2 regions of the Streptomyces sp. NPDC101178 genome follow, and region 2 is predicted to be linked to the other one. Evidence: riboswitches for the same ligand, from Rfam matches in the RefSeq annotation. Region 2 holds a riboswitch; the other holds the start of a gene.
What was found. A riboswitch is a leader RNA that binds a small molecule or an ion and turns the genes downstream of it on or off. The one in region 2 is predicted to bind S-adenosylmethionine.

Region 1 (10,710 bases), on a different contig from region 2:
CTCCGGCTTCGGCACGATCCTCGGCTCGGTCAACTTCATCACCACGATCATCTGCATGCGCGCCCCCGGCATGACGATGTTCCGCATGCCGATCTTCACCTGGAACGTCCTGCTGACCGGTGTCCTGGTCCTGCTGGCCTTCCCGGTTCTCGCCGCCGCGCTCTTCGCGCTGGAGGCGGATCGTAAATTCGGTGCGCATGTCTTCGACTCCGCCAATGGCGGCGCGTTGTTGTGGCAACACCTCTTCTGGTTCTTCGGACACCCAGAGGTGTACATCATCGCCCTGCCGTTCTTCGGAATCATTTCCGAGGTCATCCCGGTATTCAGCCGCAAGCCGATGTTCGGCTACATCGGCCTGATCGCCGCGACGATCGCCATCGCCGGTCTTTCGGTGACGGTGTGGGCGCACCACATGTACGTGACGGGCGGCGTGCTGTTGCCGTTCTTCTCCTTCATGACGTTCCTCATCGCGGTGCCAACCGGTGTGAAGTTCTTCAACTGGATCGGCACCATGTGGAAGGGGTCGTTGTCCTTCGAGACACCGATGCTCTGGGCCGTCGGCTTCCTCATCACCTTCACCTTCGGTGGTCTGACCGGCGTCATCCTGGCCTCGCCGCCGATGGACTTCCACGTCTCCGACTCGTACTTCGTCGTCGCGCACTTCCACTACGTCATCTTCGGCACCGTGGTCTTCGCGATGTTCTCCGGATTCCACTTCTGGTGGCCGAAGTTCACCGGCAAGATGCTGGACGAGCGGCTCGGGAAGATCACCTTCTGGACGCTGTTCGTGGGCTTCCACGGCACGTTCCTGGTGCAGCACTGGCTCGGTGCCGAGGGAATGCCGCGTCGCTACGCGGACTACCTCGCCGCCGACGGCTTCACCGCGCTGAACACGATCTCCACGATCGCGTCCTTCGTGCTCGGCCTGTCGATGCTGCCGTTCTTCTACAACGTCTGGAAGACCGCCAAGTACGGCAAGAAGATCGAGGTCGACGACCCGTGGGGCTACGGCCGTTCGCTGGAGTGGGCGACCTCCTGCCCGCCGCCGCGGCACAACTTCCTCACCCTGCCGCGGATCCGTTCCGAATCCCCGGCGTTCGACCTGCACCACCCGGAGATCGCGGCGCTCGAACAGCTTGAGCACCACTCCGAGTCGGACAAGGCCATCGTCGGCGGCAAGGAGGCAGGCAAGTGAAGATCCAGGGACATCTGTTCCTCTGGCTGAGCGCCTTCATCCTCATCATGGCCGGCGTGTACGGCTGGTGGTCGAAGGAGCCGGTCGGCACCACCGCCCTCTTCCTGGCCTTCGGGCTCTCGGTCATGATCGGCTTCTACCTGGCCTTCACGGCCAACCGGGTCGACGCCATGGCCCAGGACAACAAGGAGGCGGACGTCGCCGACGAGGCGGGCGAGCTGGGGTTCTTCTCCCCGCACAGCTGGCAGCCGCTCTCCCTGGCCGTCGGTGGCGCCTTCGCCTTCATGGGCGTCATCTTCGGCTGGTGGCTGTTGTACTTCTCGGCTCCGCTGCTCCTGTTCGGCCTCTTCGGCTGGGTCTTCGAGTACTACCGGGGTGAGAACCGCACCCAGTGACACCCTCCCGAGGGTGACACCGCACTACCCCACGAGGGGCCCGCGTCGCAAGGAAGCGACGCGGGCCCCTCGCTCGTTCGGCGTCATTGAACGCGCTGGATCGGATGAATCTTCTTAGCGTGATGACATGAACCACACGCCGCGCATCCGCACCGTAGTGAGCTGCACTCTGCTGGTCGTGACCCTTGGCGCGGGTGCGACCGCCTGTGGTGAGCCCGACGGACACCCGCTGTCGACGAAGCCGTACGACGCCGGGGACCAGGTCTCCTTCAACGGCCCCTCCAAGAACGAGAAGGCCGACCCCGACAAGCCGCTCGAAGTCACCGTCAAGGGCGACGACGGCCGGATCACCGACGTCAGCGCTGTCGACACCGGCGGCCGCCACCTCGCCGGCGAGCTCTCCGCCGACGGCAGGCGCTGGCGCTCCACGGCCCCGCTGGCCGCCGGCACCGGATACACCGTCAGGGTCTCCACCGAGAACGGCGACGGCGCTCCCGGCACCCGTACGCTCTCCTTCGACACCTCCTCGCCCAAGAAGCTGCTGAAGGTCGCCTTCGGCCCGGAGGCGGGCACCTACGGCGTCGGCCAGCCCATCACCGCGGAACTCAGCGCTCCGGTCACCGACAAGGCCTCCAGGGCCACCGTGGAGCGCGCCCTGAAGGTCCGCTCCACCCCGGCCTCCACCGGTTCCTGGTACTGGGTCGACGACAAGAAGCTCCACTACCGGCCCCGGGAGTTCTGGCCCGCCAACGCCACCATCGAGGTCCGCTCCAACCTCACCGGCATCAAGGTGGCCAACGCCCTCCACGGGGCCGAGGCCAAACCCCTGAAGATCACCACCGGCGACCGTGTCGAGGCCCTCACGGACGCCTCGACCCACACCATGACGGTCCTGCGCAACGGAGAAGTGATCAACACCATCCCGGTCACCACCGGCAAACCCGGCTTCTCCACCCGCAACGGCGTCAAGGTGGTCCTCGCCAAGGAGCAGTTCGTACGGATGCGCGGGGAGTCCATCGGCATCGCGGCCGGCTCCTCGGAGTCGTACGACCTGCCGGTCTACTGGGCCACCCGGGTGACCTGGAGCGGTGAGTACGTCCACGCCGCGCCGTGGTCCGTCGGCTCGCAGGGCAGCGCCAACGTCAGCCACGGCTGCACCGGCATGAGCACGAGCAACGCCGAGTGGTTCTTCGACACCGTGCGCCAGGGCGACATCGTGAAGGTCGTCGGGAGCGCCGGGGAGACCATGACCCCATTCGACAACGGGTTCGGCGAGTGGAACCTCTCCTGGGAGAAGTGGCAGAAGGGCAGCGCCCTCAACGAAGGGGTGCCGGACAGCCCGCAGACGCTCCAGGCCGCCCGTCTGCGCCCGCATGTCTGACCGGACACACCAGGAGCGCCCCGCACGGCGGGGCGCTCCTCACGGGGTCACAGGGCCCTCTCAGGCCTCCACGGCGAGCCGCGCGCGCAGCAGGGCCGCCAGCGCGTCGGCGAACTCCACCGGGTCCACCGGCAGCGTCACAGCGGCCTCGGCACGGCTCCAGGTGGCCAGCCAGGCGTCCTGCGGACGGCCGATCAGCAGGAGGACCGGGGGGCAGTGGAAGATCTCGTCCTTGATCTGACGGCAGACGCCCATGCCGCCGATCGGAGCCGTCTCGCCGTCCAGGACGCAGACGTCGACCCCGCCGCCGTCCAGCGCCGCCAGGACGGCCGGAAGCGTCGCGCACTCCAGGAACTTCACCGGTGGCACGTCGGCGGCAGGCCTCCGACCCGCTGCCAGCTTCACCTGCTCGCGGATGTTGGCGTCGTCGCTGTAGACCAGGACCGTGGCGGTCGCCTGCATTGTTCCTCCGTGACATCTGTGTCTTCGGGGCTCTCGGGGCATGAACCGATGCGCGGATCGTACTCCGGTCGACCGGCCGTCAGCACCGGTAAGGACACCGATTCGATGGGCCGTTCGGGCAGGACACACGGGACTGACACACCGAACGGCACCCCCCGGAGTGAGGGCGGGATAAGCGACCGACATAATGTCGGTCGTGGCGACAGCAACGACAGTAGAAACCGGGCACGCGCACCCGTCGGTCAATCGGCCGAACCTCACCAGCGTCGGAACCATCATCTGGTTGGCGTCCGAGCTGATGTTCTTCGCGGCCCTCTTCGCGATGTACTTCACCCTTCGATCGGTGATGGGACCCGATTACTGGAAGGAGATGGCCGGGCATCTGAACTTCCCGTTCTCGGCCACGAACACCACGATCCTGGTGCTCTCCTCACTCACCTGCCAGCTCGGCGTCTTCGCCGCCGAGCGGGGCGACGTGAAGAAGCTCCGCACCTGGTTCATCGTGACGTTCGTGATGGGCTCGATCTTCGTCGGCGGCCAGGTCCTGGAGTACGTGGAGCTGGTCAAGGAGGCGGGGCTCTCCCTCTCGTCCGACCCGTACGGCTCGGTGTTCTACCTGACCACCGGCTTCCACGGTCTGCACGTGACGGGCGGTCTCATCGCCTTCCTGCTGGTTCTCGGCAGGACGTACGCGGCCAAGAGGTTCACCCATGACCAGGCCACCGCAGCCATCGTCGTGTCCTACTACTGGCACTTCGTCGACGTGGTGTGGATCGGCCTCTTCGCAACGATCTACATGATCAAGTAACCGGGCTCGCACCCACCCACCATCGACGCAGAAGATCCTGACACCGGGGTAATCCGTGAAAAAGCTCTCCGCACGACGACGCCATCCGCTGGCGGCGGTCGTCGTACTACTCCTCGCGCTGGCGGCTACCGGGGGGCTGTACGCCGCGTTCGCGCCTGCGGGTAAGGCGCAGGCCGAAGAAACCGCCCAGTCCCTCGCCATCGACGAGGGCAAGAAGCTCTACACCGTAGGCTGCGCCAGCTGCCACGGAACCGGCGGTCAGGGCACCACCGACGGGCCGTCCCTCGTGGGCGTGGGCTCCGCCGCCGTCGACTTCCAGGTCGGTACGGGCCGTATGCCCGCGCAGCAGCCGGGCGCCCAGGTACCGAAGAAGAAGGTCATCTACACCCAGGCGGAGATCGACCAGCTCGCGGCGTACGTCGCGTCGCTCGGCGCCGGTCCGATCACGCCGACCGACAAGCAGGTCGACCCGGCCGGCGCGGACGTCGCCAAGGGTGGCGAACTGTTCCGCAACAACTGCGCCCAGTGCCACAACTTCACGGGCAAGGGCGGCGCCCTGACCAAGGGCAAGTACGCCCCGGACCTCGAAGGCGTGAGCCCGAAGCACATCTACGAGGCCATGCAGACCGGCCCGCAGAGCATGCCCTCCTTCCCGGACACGACGATGCCGGAGCAGGAGAAGAAGGACATCATCGCGTACATCCAGACCGTGAACGGTTCGGAGACGGCGAGCCCCGGTGGCCTCTCCCTCGGCGGTCTGGGTCCGGTCAGCGAAGGTCTGTTCGCCTGGATCTTCGGGCTCGGCGCTCTCATCGCAACCGCCGTCTGGGTCGCGGCCCACACCGCTAAGGCCAAGAAGTCATGAGTAGCCAACAGATTCCAGAAGACAACCTGCCCGTAGTGCAGGAGACCGCGCACGGCGCGGTGGAGGGTACGGACGACCCGTTCGCCGACCCGGGGCTGCCGGCCCACAAGCCGCGCATCCAGGACCTCGACGAACGCGCGGCGAACCGCTCGGAGCGGGCCGTCGCGTTCATGTTCGTCCTCTCGATGCTGTCGACGGTGGGCTTCATCGCCTCCTACGTCATCTTCCCGGTGGACAAGATCGTCTTCATCTGGCCCTTCGGCCATGTGAGCGCGCTCAACTTCTCCCTGGGACTGACGCTCGGCTTCGCGCTCTTCTTCATCGGAGCGGGCGCCGTCCACTGGGCGCGCACCCTGATGTCCGACGTCGAGGTCGCCGCCGAACGGCACCCGATCGAGGCGCCGGCCGAGGTCAAGGCCCAGGTCCTGGCGGACTTCAAGGCCGGTGCCGAGGAGTCCGCGATCGGCCGTCGCAAGCTGATCCGCACCACCATGTTCGGCGCGCTGGCCCTGGTGCCGCTCTCCGGTGTGGTGCTGCTGCGCGACCTCGGTCCGCTCCCGGAGAAGAAGCTCCGGACCACGATGTGGGCCAAGGGCAAGCTGCTCGTCAACATGAACACGGGTGAGCCGCTGCGTCCCGAGCACGTGGCCGTGGGGTCGCTGACCTTCGCCAAGCCCGAGGGGCTCGAGGAAGACGCGCACGACTTCCTGTCGCAGATCGCCAAGGCCGCCCTGATGATCGTCCGCATCGAGCCGGACGACATCAAGGACAAGCGCCAGCGTGACTGGGCCCACGAGGGCATCGTGGCCTTCTCCAAGATCTGCACCCACGTCGGCTGCCCGATCAGCCTGTACGAGCAGCAGACACACCACGTGCTCTGCCCGTGCCACCAGTCCACCTTCGACCTCTCCGACGGCGCCCGCGTCATCTTCGGTCCGGCCGGCCACGCGCTCCCGCAGCTGCGGATCGGCGTGAACAGCGAGGGCAACCTCGAGGCGCTCGGTGACTTCGACGAGCCCGTCGGCCCTTCCTTCTGGGAGCGCGGATGAGTACTGCAGCAACCAACGAGCCCGCCGACCAGGCGGGACAGCGCAAGGCACCCGCGGGCGAGCGGGTCGCCGACTGGGCGGACGGCCGGCTCGGCATCTACGGCCTGGCCAAGGCCAACATGCGCAAGATCTTCCCGGACCACTGGTCCTTCATGCTCGGCGAGGTCGCGCTCTACAGCTTCATCATCATCATCCTCACGGGTGTGTATCTGACGCTGTTCTTCCAGCCGAGCATGAACGAGATCGTCTACCACGGTCCGTACGAGCCCATGCAGGGCATCCGGATGTCGGAGGCCTACGCCTCCACGCTGAAGATCAGCTTCGAGGTCCGCGGTGGTCTGCTCGTCCGGCAGATCCACCACTGGGGCGCGCTGATCTTCCTGGCCGCCATGTTCGTGCACATGTGCCGTGTCTTCTTCACCGGTGCCTTCCGCAAGCCGCGTGAGGTCAACTGGGTCTTCGGCTTCCTGCTCTTCGTGCTGGGCATGTTCACCGGCTTCACCGGCTACTCCCTCCCGGACGACCTGCTCTCCGGTACGGGTGTCCGCTTCACCCAGGGCGCGATCCTGTCCGTGCCGATCGTCGGTACGTACATCTCGATGTTCCTGTTCGGCGGCGAGTTCCCCGGCCACGACTTCGTGGCCCGGTTCTACTCGATCCACATCCTGCTGCTGCCGGGCATCATGCTCGGACTGCTGGTGGCCCACCTGATCCTGGTCTTCTACCACAAGCACACGCAGTTCGCGGGTCCCGGCCGGACCAACAAGAACGTCGTGGGCATGCCCCTGCTGCCGGTGTACATGGCGAAGGCCGGAGGGTTCTTCTTCCTGGTCTTCGGCATCATCGCGATCATCTCGGCCATCGCCACGATCAACCCGATCTGGGCGCTCGGCCCGTACCGCCCGGACCAGGTGTCCACCGGCGCCCAGCCCGACTGGTACATGGGCTTCGCCGAGGGTCTGGTCCGCGTCATGCCGGGCTGGGAGATCGTGTTCTGGGGTCACACGCTCAACCTGGGCGTGTTCATCCCGCTGGTCCTCTTCGGCCTGGTGCTCTCGCTGCCCGCGGTGTACCCGTTCATCGAGTCCTGGATCACCGGGGACAAGCGCGAGCACCACATCCTGGACCGCCCGCGCAACGCCCCCACCCGTACGGCGCTCGGTGTCGCCTGGATCACGGCGTACTTCATCGGCCTCGTCGGCGGTGGTAACGACCTGTGGGCCACGCACTTCCACCTGTCGCTGAACGCCATCTCCTGGTTCGTCCGGATCTTCTTCTTCGCCGGACCGGTCATCGCGTTCATCGTCACGAAGCGGATCTGCCTCGGCCTCCAGCGCCGTGACAAGGAGAAGGTGCTGCACGGTCGTGAGACCGGCATCATCAAGCGCCTGCCGCACGGTGAGTTCGTGGAGATCCACGAGCCGCTCTCGCCCGGTCAGCTGCACACGCTTACCGCGCACGAGCAGTACAAGCCGGTCGAGCTCGGCCCCGAGGTCGACGAGAACGGCGTCAAGCGCAAGATCTCCCCGGTCCAGAAGGTGCGAGCCAAGCTCAGCAAGGGCTACTACGGCGAGAACAACCAGATCGTCAAGCCCACCGCGGAGGAGTACAAGGAGATCACCTCGGGCCACGGCCACCACTGATCTCCTGACCTGATCGCCACCGTGAGAGCCCCGTCCATCCGATGGACGGGGCTCTTCGCGGTCCCGGCGGCTGGATAGGGTGGAGCCGTATCTTTCCCGGCTGTGGACCCCCTGGAGCGGACCATGAACGTTGTGACCCCGAGCGGCGGCGACAGCGTGGCGGACCGTTCCTGGCCCGGCCTGCTGAACCCCCTGCTCCGCGGCGAGAACCTCTCCACCGAGGAGACCGCCTGGGCGATGGACCGCATCATGAGCGGCGAGGCGACCGACGCGCAGATCGCCGGCTTCGCGGTCGCTCTGCGGGCCAAGGGCGAGACCGTGGAGGAGGTCACCGGCCTGGTGCGCGCGATGTACGCGCACGCCAACACCATCCACGTGCCCGGCCGCACCGTCGACATCGTCGGCACCGGCGGCGACCTCGCCAAGACGGTCAACATCTCCACCATGTCCGCGATCGTCATCGCCGGGACCGGCGCCAAGGTCGTCAAGCACGGCAACCGGGCCGCCTCGTCGGCGAGCGGCTCCTCCGACGTACTGGAGAAGCTCGGCGTCAACCTGGAGCTGACCCCGCAGCGGGTGGTCGAGGTCGCAGAGGCGGCGGGCATCACCTTCTGCTTCGCCGTGAAGTTCCACCCGGCCCTGCGGTACGCGGCCAAGGCCCGCCGGGAGCTCGGCGCGCAGACCACGTTCAACATCCTGGGCCCGCTCACCAACCCGGCCCAGGTGCGCTCCCAGGCCATCGGGGTGGCCGACGCCAGGATGGCGCCCATCGTCGCGGGCGTGCTCGCGGAGCGGGGCAACTCGGCGCTCGTCTTCCGGGGCGACGACGGACTCGACGAGCTGACCACCACCGCCACCTCGCGGGTCTGGGTGGTCCGCGACGGCACGGTCCGCGAGGAGCCCTTCGACCCGCGGGACGTCGGCCTCCCGCTGGTCCCCGTCGAGGCGCTGCGCGGCGCCGACGCCTCGTACAACGCCGATGTGGCCCGCCGCCTGCTGGATGGCGGGACCGGCGCGGTACGGGAGGCGGTGCTGCTCAACTCGGCGGCGGCGCTGGTCGCGCTCGACCCGGGCACCGGCACGCTGACCGAGCAGATCGCGGCGAAGATCCAGGTGGCCGCCGAAGCCGTCGACTCCGGTGCGGCGAAGCACGCGCTGGAGCGGTGGGTGGCGGCCAGCAACGCCTGAAACCGGCCAAGGGCGCAGTCCGGATGCCGGACTGCGCCCTTGCGCGTGCGCATACATATGGCAAGATGCTGCGCAGGTCATGAGTGACAGCGACTACGGCCCCGGCCCGCTGTCCGGCAACCCTCCGTCCGTGGCGGGGTGCCCCGGGTGAAGACCAGGCCGTAGGCAGCGAGGTCTGCGGCAAGCGCGGGCCCCTCGGCGTCCAGTGGACGTCAGCCCCCGGGGTCCTGGTCCCTAGGGAGCCTTCTGTGAGCAAGCGAATGCGTTAGGGCTCGTCCCAGGGCTTCTTCACGCCCTGAGCTGACCGCCCTTCTTCAGCGCGCCTTTCCCCCTTCCCCTCCTGCGTTGCCGCGTACCCGCCGACGCCGGATTTCGCCTGCCTGTTACGGGAGTTCGCCATGTCTGTCTCCACCGCTGCCATCGACCCGTCGGTTTGTGCCCCGCTGCCCGTTCTGGGGCAGGATGTCACCGTTCCGCTCGTCACCGGCGGTGAGGTCACCTACGCCGCACTCGACTACGCCGCCAGCGCCCCGGCCCTCCAGCGGGTCTGGGACGACGTGGCCGCGTACGCCCCGTACTACGGCAGTGTCCACCGCGGGGCCGGATACCTCTCGCAGCTCTCCACCGACCTCTTCGAGAGCAGCCGCCGCACGGTCGCGGAGTTCCTCGGCTGCCGCGCGGAGGACCAGGTCGTCTTCACCCGCTCCACCACCGACTCCCTCAACCTGCTGGCCGCCGCGCTCCCGGCGGACTGCCAGGTCTTCGTGTACGAGACCGAGCACCACGCCTCCCTGCTGCCCTGGCGCGACGCCCGGGTCACCTACCTCAACGCGCCCCGTACGCCGGGCCAGGCGGTCCAGGCGCTGGAGCGGGCGCTCGCCGACCGCGACCCCTACGGCCCGGCCCTCGTCTGCGTCACCGGCGCCTCCAACGTGACCGGTGAGCTGTGGCCGGTGAAGGAACTGGCCGCCGCCGCCCACGCGCACGGCGCCCGCATCGTCCTCGACGCCGCCCAGCTGGCCCCGCACCACCCGGTGGACATCGCGGAACTGGACGTCGACTGGGTCGCGTTCTCCGGCCACAAGCTGTACGCGCCCTTCGGCTCAGGGGTCCTCGCGGGCCGCGCCGACTGGCTCCAGGCGGCCGAGCCGTACCTCGCCGGTGGCGGTGCCTCCCGCAAGGTCGCCCGGCGCGCCGACGGCGGCGTGGACGTCGACTGGCACACCACGGCCGCCCGCCACGAGGCCGGTTCGCCCAACGTGATCGGCGTCTACTCCATCGCCTCCGCCTGCAAGGCCCTGACCGAGGCCGGCTTCGACACCCTGGTCGCCCGGGAGCAGGAGCTGGTGCGCCGGGTACGCGAGGGCCTCGCCGAGGTCCCCGAGGTCCAGGTGCTCTCGCTCTTCGGCGACGACGCGCCCCGCGTCGGCGTCATCTCCTTCGTGGTGCGCGGCTGGAACAGCTCGCACTTCGCCGCCGCCCTCTCCGCCGAGTACGGCATCGGCGTCCGCGACGGCCTCTTCTGCGCCCACCCGCTGGTCCGCACCCTCCTCGGCAGCGACCCGCAGGACCCGGGGGAGTGCGGCGCCCCGGAGGCCGAGCCGGGCGAGCGCTTGCTCAACGCGATCCGGGTCAGCTTCGGCGCCGGTACGCCGGACGAGCACATCGAGCGGTTCCTGCGCGCGGTCACCGAGCTGGTCCGCGAGGGCGCCCAGTGGAAGTAC
Region 2 (10,710 bases):
CCGGAGCGGGTGCTCGGGGAGATAGCGGCGGAGGCGGCGAAGGCGGAGAGCGCGGAGTAGCGGCGGGCGCGGAGGGGGCGGTTGCCCGGTTAGGTTGGTTGTATGACCGCATCCGACGCCGAGCCCGCGCCTACCCCTCCGGGGCTGCCCGATCCGGGGCTGTCCGACCGTGACCGCGCGCTGCTCGCGCTGGAGCGGAGGCCGTGGGCGGGGCCCGGGGCGAAGGAGCGGGCGATCCGGGAGGAGCTGGGCATCTCGCCGGTGCGCTACTTCCAGCTCCTCAACGCGCTGATCGAGGACGAGCGGGCGCTGCGGGAGGACCCGGTCACGGTGAACCGGCTGCGCCGGCTGCGGGCGGCGCGGCGGGAGCGCCGCTGAGCCTTTCCGGGGGCGCTGCCCCCGGAGCCCCGGGTGGGCCCGGGCCCCGTGCTCGGCCGGACCCCGCTACGCTCACCCCATGGGCAGCCACTCCGCACAGCCGCCGATCCCGACCCCGACCACCCCGGCCGGCCGCGAGGGCCTGGAGGCCGTCCTCGCCCGCCCCGGCCGCGCGGTCATCGCTCTCGACTTCGACGGCACGCTCGCCGACATCGTCCCCGACCCCGAGCGCGCCCGCGCCCACCCCGGTGCCGTGGAGGCGCTCGCCGCGCTCGCGCCGAAGGTCGCCTCCATCGCCGTGATCACCGGCCGCCCCGCCGGCGTCGCCGTACGGTACGGCGGCTTCGCGGGCGTCCCCGGCCTCGACCGCCTCGTCGTCCTCGGCCACTACGGCGCCGAGCGCTGGGACGCCGCCACCGGCACCGTGACCGCCCCCGCACCCCACCCCGGCGTCGCCGAGGCGCGGGCCGAACTCCCCGGCGTACTGCACGCGTTCGACTCCTGGCGCGGCACCTGGACCGAGGAGAAGGGGCAGGCCGTCGCCGTCCACACCCGCCGCGCCGACGACCCGCAGGCGGCCTTCGAGACCCTGCGCGGCCCGCTCGGCGAGCTGGCCGCCCGCCACGGGCTGATCCTCGAACCGGGCCGCCAGGTCCTGGAGTTGCGCCCGCCGGGCATGGACAAGGGCGTGGCGCTCGCGGAGTACGTACGCGAGGTCGACGCCGCGTCCGTCGTGTACGCCGGAGACGACCTCGGCGACCTCGCCGCCTTCGCCGCCGTGGAGAAGCTGCGCGGCGGCGGCCCGGACGGCATCCCGGGCCTCCTGGTCTGCAGCGGCAGCGCCGAAGTACCCGAACTGGCCGAGCGCGCGGATCTGTTGGTCCCGGGCCCGGCCGCCGTGGTCGACTTCCTGGCGGCCCTGGCCCAGCGGTTGTAGGCGCCCCTCACTCCTGCCGCAGCGCCTCCAGCTGGTCCAGGAACCACTGCTGCGGCGGGAGCGCGGTCGCCGCCTCCGCCAGCCGCTTCGTGCGGCCGGTCCGCTCCTCGGCGCCCATCGACAGCGCCTCGTGCAGCGCCTGTGCCGTGGCCACCACGTCGTACGGGTTCACCGCGATCGCGTCCTCGCCCAGCTCCTCGTACGCCCCCGCCTCCCGCGACAGCACCAGCGCGCAGCCGTGGTCGGAGACGACCGGGACCTCCTTGGCGACCAGGTTCATGCCGTCGCGGATGGGGTTGACCAGCGCCACGTCCGCCAGCCGGTACGCGGCGAGCGAGCGCGCGAAGTCGTCGTTCACATGCAGCAGGACCGGCGTCCAACTCTCCGTGCCGTAAGCCCCGTTGATCTCCGTGGCCAGGGTCTGCACCGCCGCCGTGTAGTCCCGGTAGACCGACAGGTCCTGGCGCGAGGGGTAGGCGAAGGCCACGTGGACCACGCGCTCGCGCCACTCGGGGCGGGTCTCCAGCAGGGTCCGGTAGGCGTGCAGGCCGCGCACGATGTTCTTGGACAGCTCGGTGCGGTCCACCCGCACGATCGTCTTCCTGCCCTCGCCCACCTGCTCCCGCAGCGTCTCCACCCGCTCGTCCACGTCCGCCTCGCGCGAGCGCCGCCGCAGGAAGTCCGCGTCGGCCCCGAGCCCGTGCACGCCGACCCTGGTCCGGCCCGTCCCGCCGAGGATCTCCGTACAGCAGTCGATGAACGCGTCCGCCCACCGCCGGGTCAGGAACGCGGCCCGGTCCGCGCCCAGGATGCCGCGCAGCAGCTGCTCGCCGATGTCGTCCGGCAGCAGCCGGAAGTAGTCCACCGGAGCCCACGGCGTGTGCGAGAAGTGGCCGATCCGCAGGTCCGGGCGCAGCTCGCGGAGCATGCCGGGGACCAGGGCCAGGTGGTAGTCCTGGACCAGGACCGACGCCTCCGGGCCCGCCTCCTCGGCGAGCGCCTGGGCGAAGGCCCGGTTGTACGCCTCGTACGAGGCCCACTGCCGGCGGAACTCCGCGTCGAAGACCGGCTCCACGGGCGTCTGGTACAGCATGTGGTGGACGAACCACAGCACCGAGTTCGCGATGCCGTTGTACGCGTCGGCGTGCACCTCGGCGTCGATGTCCAGCATCCGTACGCCCGGCTCACCGACCCCGCGCCGCACCGCCTCCCGGTCGCCGTCGCCGAGGGCCGCGCAGACCCACAGCTTGTCGTCGACGGCGCTCAGCCCGGAGACGAGACCGCCGCCGCCGCGCTTGGCGTCGAGCGTTCCGTCCTCGCCGAGCGTGTACGTGATCGGGCCGCGGTTGGACGCGACGAGGACCTGGGCGGTGGAGGCGGGTGCGTGCTCGGTGACCATGTAGCGGAACCTAGCCCGTAAGGGAAGCCGCCAAACGCCTCAGAGCCTCACGCCCGCCACGGTGCCGGAGTCCTCCGCGCCTCACGCCGCCCACCGCTCCGCGTACTCGGCGATCTCCCGCATCGGCGGCCGCTCCTCCGTGTCCACCGCATGCGTGCGCGGCACGAACCCCTCCGCACCCCGCTCGAACTGCGTCAGCGCCGGCCGCACCAGATGGCCCCGGGAGAGCCGCAGCTGCGCCGTGCGGTAGATCGCCGCCGCCATCCGGCCCAGCGCCTGCCCGTCCTGGTGGCGGTGGCGCCGCACGCCCACATCCACCTGGCCCAGCGCGTCCAGACCCACGGTGTGCAGCGCGTCGACCAGGAGCCCCAGCTCCACCCCGTAACCGACGGGGAACGGCAGCCGCTCCAGCAGCGAGCGCCGCACCGCGTACTCGCCGCCCAGCGGCTGCACGAAACCGGCCAGCTGGGGCCAGTGCAGATTGAGCAGCGGGCGTGCCACCAACTCGGTGACGCGGCCGCCCTGACCTGCGGTGTCGCCGAGCGGACGGTCGTACATCGCCTTGACGAACTGCACGGTGGGGTCGGTGAGCAGCGGGCCGACCGTCCCCGAGACGAAGTCCGCCGAGAAGTCCCGCAGGTCGGCGTCGACGAAGCAGACGATCTCGCCGCTGGTCACCAGGAGCGACCGCCAGAGCACCTCGCCCTTGCCGGGCAGGGCCGGGATCCGCGGCAGGATCGCGTCCCGGTGCACCACCCGGGCGCCCGCCGCGCGCGCGACGGCGGCGGTGGCGTCGGTGGAACCGGAGTCGATCACCACCAGCTCGTCGACCAGCCGGACCTTCTCCATCAGCTCGCGCCGGATCGTCGCCACGATCGCGCCGACCGTGGCCTCCTCGTTCAGCGCGGGCAGCACCACGCTCACCGACGTGCGGTGCGGGTCGGCGGCCCGGGCGTCGGTGAGCCGGTTCAGCGGGCGGTCGGCGGACGACCAGGAACGCCTGGTCAGCCAGCGTTCCACCTCTTCGAGCACGGTCTGAACTCCTCGCATGTGAGCTGTGTGTGATCCATCTCGCCGTTCGGACGACTATCTCAACAGTCCGGTCCTTCGGTTACAGTCTTGAACAACGCGGATGACCGTCGCATGTCGGGGTCCGTCGTCACACAAACGCCTGGATCGAAGATCCAGTGCCACAGAGCTCATCCAGAGGGACTGAGGGAACGGCCCGTTGAAGTCCCGGCAACCCTCCTACCGACCGCGAGGTCACGGTGGGGAAGGTGCCAATTCCGTCTTGTGGCGAAATGCGCCGCAAGGAAGATGAGGAGAAAGGGCCTCCGCCATCATGGCTGTTCAGACCGTTGCAGGTAATGCCACCACCGCCTCCGTGGACCTCGGTCCCGCCGCGGCGCTTTCCTGCCGCGAGTGCGGCGAGCGTTTCGAGCTCGGCCCCCTTTTCGCCTGTGCGTCCTGTTTCGGGCCACTGGAAGTGGCGTACGACCTGCCCACCGGTTCCGCCGAGGAGCTGCGCAAGCGCATCGAGGCCGGCCCGGACAACATCTGGCGCTACGCCCCGCTGCTGCCGGTTCCCGCCGATGTCGCGGAGAAGCCCAACCTCAACCCCGGCTTCACCAAGCTGGTCAAGGCCGACAACCTCGCCCGTGAGCTGGGCGTGACCGGCGGTCTGTACGTCAAGGACGACTCCGGCAACCCGACGCACTCCTTCAAGGACCGCGTCGTCGCGATCGCCGTCGAGGCCGCCCGCGCCTTCGGCTTCACCACCCTCTCCTGCTCCTCCACGGGCAACCTGGCCGGTGCCGTCGGCGCCGCCGCCGCCCGCGCCGGACTGCGCTCCTGCGTGTTCATCCCGCACGACCTGGAGCAGGGCAAGGTCGTCATGGCCGCGGTGTACGGCGGTGAGCTGGTCGGCATCGAGGGCAACTACGACGACGTCAACCGCTTCTGCTCCGAGCTCATCGGCGACCCGCTCGGCGAGGGCTGGGGCTTCGTCAACGTCAACCTGCGCCCGTACTACGGCGAGGGCTCCAAGACCCTGGCGTACGAGATCTGCGAGCAGCTCGGCTGGCGGCTCCCCGACCAGATCGTCATCCCGATCGCGTCCGGCTCCCAGCTGACGAAGATCGACAAGGGGTTCCAGGAGCTGATCAAGCTCGGCCTGGTCGAGGACAAGCCGTACAAGATCTTCGGCGCCCAGGCCGAGGGCTGCTCGCCGGTCTCCGCCGCCTTCAAGGCCGGACACGACGTCGTACGGCCCCAGAAGCCGAACACCATCGCCAAGTCGCTGGCCATCGGCAACCCGGCGGACGGCCCGTACGTCCTGGACATCGCCCGCCGCACGGGCGGCGCGGTGGAGGACGTGAACGACGAGCAGGTCGTCGACGCGATCAAGCTGCTGGCGCGCACCGAGGGCATCTTCGGCGAGACGGCGGGCGGCGTGACGGTCGGCGTGACGAAGAAGCTGATCGAGGCCGGCGTGATCGACCCGGCGCTCACCACCGTCGTCCTGAACACCGGTGACGGGCTCAAGACGCTCGACGCGGTCTCCGCGACCTCGCAGGCGACGGCGACCATCAAGCCGAGCCTGGACGCGTTCCGTGCCGCGGGCCTCGCCTCCGCCTGACCATCCCGATCGCCCCGATCGTCCCGACCGCAGCCGTCAGAAAGGCGTCCGCCATGAGCGTCAAGGTCCGCATCCCCACCATCCTCCGCACCTACACGGGCGGCCAGGCCGAGGTCACGGCGGAGGGCGCGAAGCTCTCCGAGGTCATCGACTCCCTGGAGAGGGACCACCCGGGCATCGCCGCCCGCGTCCTGGACGACCAGGGCAAGCTGCGCCGCTTCGTCAACGTGTACGTCAACGACGACGACGTGCGCTTCGAGGGCGGGCTCGACGCGGCCACGCCCGACGGCGCCGGCATCTCGATCATCCCGGCCGTGGCCGGCGGCTGCTGATCCGACCGGCATCGCCCGAACCACGGTTGCCCCCTCCGCGAGAGAAAGCGGAGGGGGCAATTCTGCATGGTTGAGCGCGGTAGAGTTGGGGAAGGCCCCTTCGCCGCGCGTGCCGCCCGCATATGAGAATGCGCCCGGCCCCGATAAGAAGCAGCCAAAGTACGTGAACCCCTTGAGGCATAAGTGGCCTTTGCCTGGCCCGACTTGCCCGTAAATTTCAGCAATCCCGCATATTCGGGCGTTCGCCCGTGCCCGGAATTCTCGTCCGATTGACCTGTTGCAGAGGGCAGTTGGGCGGATACATTCGGCCGCGGTCGACGCGCTGCGGCGCCGCGCACCCTCTCCTGTCGGAGGGTGAGTTCCGACCCGGGCCCGCGAAGTGCGGTCCCGTGCAAGGGCCAGTTATAGGGGAGTTAGGCATGGCTCAGGGCACCGTCAAGTGGTTCAACGCGGAGAAGGGGTACGGCTTCATCGCGGTCGACGGTGGTGCGGATGTTTTCGTCCACTACAGCGCGATCCAGATGGACGGGTACCGCACCCTCGAAGAGGGTCAGCGAGTTGAATTCGAGATCTCGCAGGGCCAGAAGGGGCCCCAGGCCGACATGGTCAAGCTCGCCGTCGGCTGAGCCCGGCGCGGCCGTCCGACGTCACTACTCACGCACGCAGGGCCCGGCCCCGGAGTGATCCGGGGGACCGGGCCCTTCGTGCGCGCCGGGACCGGGCGGACGGACGGCCGGGCGGAGGGCCGACCACATGGCGGGCCCTGGCCTGAGGCGCTTGCACTCTCAGGGGTCGAGTGCTAATCATTGGCGTTAGCACTCTCCAGGTGAGAGTGACAGAACTTGGACCGGGCCGGTGAGGCCCGCAGGCGCGGTGGGGCAAGGAACCACCACGCACGCAGGCCGTCCGTCGCGGGCGCCTCTCGGTCCGGAGCAATCCACCCCTGTCCGGGAGGACCACTTCACATGGCCAAGATCATCGCGTTCGACGAGGAGGCACGGCGCGGTCTCGAGCGCGGGATGAACCAGCTCGCCGACGCCGTCAAGGTCACCCTCGGCCCCAAGGGCCGTAACGTCGTCCTCGAGAAGAAGTGGGGCGCGCCCACGATCACCAACGATGGTGTTTCCATCGCCAAGGAGATCGAGCTCGAGGACCCGTACGAGAAGATCGGTGCGGAGCTGGTCAAGGAGGTCGCCAAGAAGACGGACGACGTCGCCGGCGACGGTACGACCACCGCCACCGTTCTGGCCCAGGCTCTCGTCCGCGAGGGTCTGCGCAACGTCGCCGCAGGCGCCAACCCGATGGCCCTCAAGCGCGGCATCGAGAAGGCCGTCGAGGCCGTCTCCGCCGCTCTGCTGGAGCAGGCCAAGGACGTGGAGACCAAGGAGCAGATCGCTTCGACCGCCTCCATCTCCGCCGCCGACACCGAGATCGGCGCCAAGATCGCCGAGGCGATGGACAAGGTCGGCAAGGAAGGCGTCATCACCGTCGAGGAGTCCCAGACCTTCGGTCTGGAGCTCGAGCTGACGGAGGGCATGCGCTTCGACAAGGGCTACATCTCGGCCTACTTCGCGACCGACATGGAGCGTATGGAGGCGTCGCTCGACGACCCGTACATCCTGATCGTCAACTCGAAGATCGGCAGCGTCAAGGACCTCATCCCGCTGCTGGAGAAGGTCATGCAGTCGGGCAAGCCGCTGCTGATCATCGCCGAGGACGTCGAGGGCGAGGCGCTCTCCACCCTGGTCGTCAACAAGATCAAGGGCACGTTCAAGTCCGTCGCCGTCAAGGCCCCGGGCTTCGGCGACCGCCGCAAGGCCATGCTCGCGGACATCGCCATCCTCACCGGTGGCACCGTGATCTCCGAGGAGGTCGGTCTCAAGCTGGAGAACGCCGGCCTGGACCTGCTCGGCCGCGCCCGCAAGGTCGTCATCACCAAGGACGAGACCACGATCGTCGACGGTGCCGGTGACAGCGACCAGGTCCAGGGCCGCGTCAACCAGATCCGTGCCGAGATCGAGAACTCCGACTCGGACTACGACCGCGAGAAGCTCCAGGAGCGCCTCGCGAAGCTGGCCGGCGGCGTGGCCGTCATCAAGGCCGGCGCCGCCACCGAGGTGGAGCTCAAGGAGCGCAAGCACCGCATCGAGGACGCGGTGCGCAACGCCAAGGCCGCCGTCGAGGAGGGCATCGTCGCCGGTGGTGGCGTGGCGCTGCTCCAGGCCTCTGCCGTCTTCGACAAGCTCGACCTCACGGGCGACGAGGCGACCGGCGCCAACGCCGTGAAGCTCGCGCTGGAGGCCCCGCTCAAGCAGATCGCCGTCAACGGTGGTCTTGAGGGTGGCGTCGTCGTGGAGAAGGTCCGCAACCTGCCGATCGGTCACGGCCTCAACGCCGCGACGGGTGAGTACGTCGACATGATCGCCGAGGGCATTCTCGACCCGGCGAAGGTCACGCGCTCCGCTCTGCAGAACGCCGCCTCCATCGCCGCGCTCTTCCTCACCACCGAGGCCGTCATCGCCGACAAGCCCGAGAAGGCCGGCGCGGCCGCCCCGGGTGGTATGCCGGGCGGTGACATGGACTTCTGATCGGTTCCGGTTCGCGCCGGTCGGTCGAAGCTCCACGCACGTCCCGCAGGGGCGGCATCTCCTTCACGGGAGGCGCCGCCCCTGTGGCGTGTCCGAGGTCGCTGGGACACTGCGGGGGACGGTCGGTGAGTCCGTACGCGTGCGAGGGCGAGTGCCACCGCCGTACGAGTGCGGGGGATGGGGGCGGGTATGACGGCTACGCGGGCGGGGTACGGCGGACCGGGGCGCGGGGGCTCCAGGTACAGGGCGCGTCTCAAGGGGGCCGGGTCGCTCCTCGCCGGGGTCGCGTTGTCGGCGGCGGGACTGTTCGGCGTGGCGACGGGCACGGGCCTCGCCGGCCTCCTCGGCATGCGGGTGGAGACCTTCGGCGCCGTCGAGTGCCGTGACACCCGCACCAGCAAGGGCCAGACGGTCTGGCACTGTTTCGGCGAGGCGGAAGGCGTCGGCCGCACCCGGATCAGCTTCGCGGACCATGACGGCAGGAACGACCCGGAGACGATCACCGCGACCCAGGTGTCCGACGGGGGGCGGTGGTTCGCGCACTCGGGGACGATCGTCGGCTACGGCATGATCCCGCTCCTGCTGGGCGCAGGGCTGGCGGCCTGGGGCGGTTACGTCGTGCGACAAAGGTCACTGTCCCGGAGGTGAGCGGACGGCGCTCGGAGCCGCGCGGCGCGCCCGGCGACGCTCCGGCGCCGGTCCACTGACCAGGACAGCGGTGGGGCGGCAGGGGCATCGCGGCGGCGAGGGCCCTCGGAGGCCGGAGCGCACGGAACGGGAACTGCCTGTCGGTCGTTAAACTGCCGTTCGGTAAAAGGACGGCTTCGGGCTATCCTTCGGCGTGCTGAAGCACGCCGGCCAGGCGAGTGGGCGGTGGGTGGGAAGCGGCGGATGTTCGTGACCGGGCAGAGGTATCGCACTCAGGTCACGACTGGCTCCCCGGCTTCCCGACGGTAGAGAGGAAAGAATGTGACTGTTCGTTCATTCGCACGCAGAATGGGCCCGCGAGTTCAGCGGAAGGCCGCGGAACAGTCATGGCGGATGCTTTCGGCCCGCAACCGGCGCAGGGCCGTCAGCGACCAGCCCGACGTCAGCCGGGTCCTGGTGAACGGCCAAGAGCTCTACGGGCGCGTCGTGCAGGGATTCTCGGCCGCCGACGCCGCTGCGCAGAACCTGGCGATCGCCACCCGCGCGCTGGAGCGGGCGGGCGTCTCCTACTTCCTCGTCCCCGGTATCTCCAAGGTCCGCTACACCATCGGCGTCAACGAAGCGGACCGCGCTCGCTTCCACGACGCGATGGAGGAGGAGTACGCCGGGAAGGCGGTCTTCATCGGGCAGCCGACGGTGGGACGCGTCCTGAAGCGCCCCGCTATGTATCTCGACGGCAAGCTCCCGTCGGCCCTCCTGACGGCCTCGGTGCTGCGCGTGGGCGAGATCCACCTCGGGCCCGCGGGCCAGGTCCTCGGCGGGCCCGAGATCGGGTGCGACGTCGAGTTCTGGAAGAGCGGCGCCGAACTCATCGCCGGTCCGAACGCGGTGCAGGAGCTGGCCAAGATCCAGCCGCAGGCCTCCGCGGACATCTTCAGCCAGTCGCTGATCGCGCCGCGACGCAACCGGGTCGCGGAGGTGCTTCCCAACTCCGAGCAGCAGCTGGCGAGTCGCCGGGTCGGCGACCGGGACGTACCGACGTTCGCGCCGTTCGCCGTCCCCACGATCGGCGACGTGACGTTCCCCGTCGACGTCGTCTACACCTGGGTCGACGGTGAAGAGCCGGCCATGCGCGAGAAGCGGGCGCGGTACAAGGGCCAGGGCACCGCCGAAATCCTGGACAAGGAAGTCAACGCTTCCCGCTACACCAGCCACGACGAGCTCAAGTACTCCCTGCGCTCGCTGCAGATGTACGCGCCCTTCGTGCGCAACGTCTACATCGTCACCGACGGGCAGACGCCGAGCTGGCTCGACCCGGACGCGGACGGCATCACCGTCGTCGATCACCGGGACATCTTCCCCGAAGGCGTCCTCCCGGTCTTCAACTCGCACGCCATCGAGACCCGGCTGCACCACATTCCGGGCATTTCCGACCACTATCTCTACTTCAACGACGACGTGTTCGTGGGCCGTCCCGTCACGCCCGAGGCCTTCTTCCACCCCAGCGGTGTCATGAGGGTTCCGGTGTCGCCGCTGAAGATCGGTGTCGGCAAGCCGCACGCCGAGGAGACGGCGACGAACTCCGCGAGCAAGAACGTGCGCCGGCTGCTGATGGAGAAGTTCGGGGCGCTCACCACGAACAACTTCATGCACACGCCTCTTCCCCAGCAGCGGAAGACGCTGCTGGAGCTGGAGGGGATGTTCTCCGAGGACATCGCCCGGACGACCGCGTCGCGCTTCCGCTCGCCGCAGGACGTGGCGCTCACCGCGCCCCTCCTGTACCAGTACGC

Region 1: linked by a shared signal. The riboswitch ahead of ACIRR8_RS29050 (aminotransferase class V-fold PLP-dependent enzyme) and the one ahead of thrC (threonine synthase) in region 2 are both predicted to bind S-adenosylmethionine.

Annotation. Positions count from the first base shown of each region.
Region 1 is NZ_JBIWOZ010000012.1:140,033-150,742, reverse strand. It holds gene ctaD (cytochrome c oxidase subunit I) at 1-1,195, shown strand, start outside; gene ACIRR8_RS29090 (cytochrome c oxidase subunit 4) at 1,192-1,590, shown strand; gene ACIRR8_RS29085 (Ig-like domain-containing protein) at 1,718-2,971, shown strand; gene ACIRR8_RS29080 (hypothetical protein) at 3,032-3,433, opposite strand; gene ACIRR8_RS29075 (heme-copper oxidase subunit III) at 3,621-4,241, shown strand; gene ACIRR8_RS29070 (c-type cytochrome) at 4,297-5,106, shown strand; gene ACIRR8_RS29065 (Rieske 2Fe-2S domain-containing protein) at 5,103-6,155, shown strand; gene ACIRR8_RS29060 (cytochrome bc complex cytochrome b subunit) at 6,152-7,798, shown strand; gene trpD (anthranilate phosphoribosyltransferase) at 7,922-8,986, shown strand; SAM riboswitch class IV at 9,062-9,179, shown strand; gene ACIRR8_RS29050 (aminotransferase class V-fold PLP-dependent enzyme) at 9,385-10,710, shown strand, end outside.
Region 2 is NZ_JBIWOZ010000014.1:58,839-69,548, reverse strand. It holds gene ACIRR8_RS30350 (ABC transporter substrate-binding protein) at 1-60, shown strand, start outside; gene ACIRR8_RS30345 (DUF3263 domain-containing protein) at 103-378, shown strand; gene otsB (trehalose-phosphatase) at 458-1,315, shown strand; gene ACIRR8_RS30335 (trehalose-6-phosphate synthase) at 1,323-2,714, opposite strand; gene ACIRR8_RS30330 (glucosyl-3-phosphoglycerate synthase) at 2,796-3,746, opposite strand; SAM riboswitch class I at 3,911-4,038, shown strand; gene thrC (threonine synthase) at 4,057-5,352, shown strand; gene ACIRR8_RS30320 (MoaD/ThiS family protein) at 5,406-5,684, shown strand; gene ACIRR8_RS30315 (cold-shock protein) at 6,104-6,310, shown strand; gene groL (chaperonin GroEL) at 6,650-8,272, shown strand; gene ACIRR8_RS30305 (hypothetical protein) at 8,585-8,920, shown strand; gene ACIRR8_RS30300 (stealth family protein) at 9,314-10,710, shown strand, end outside.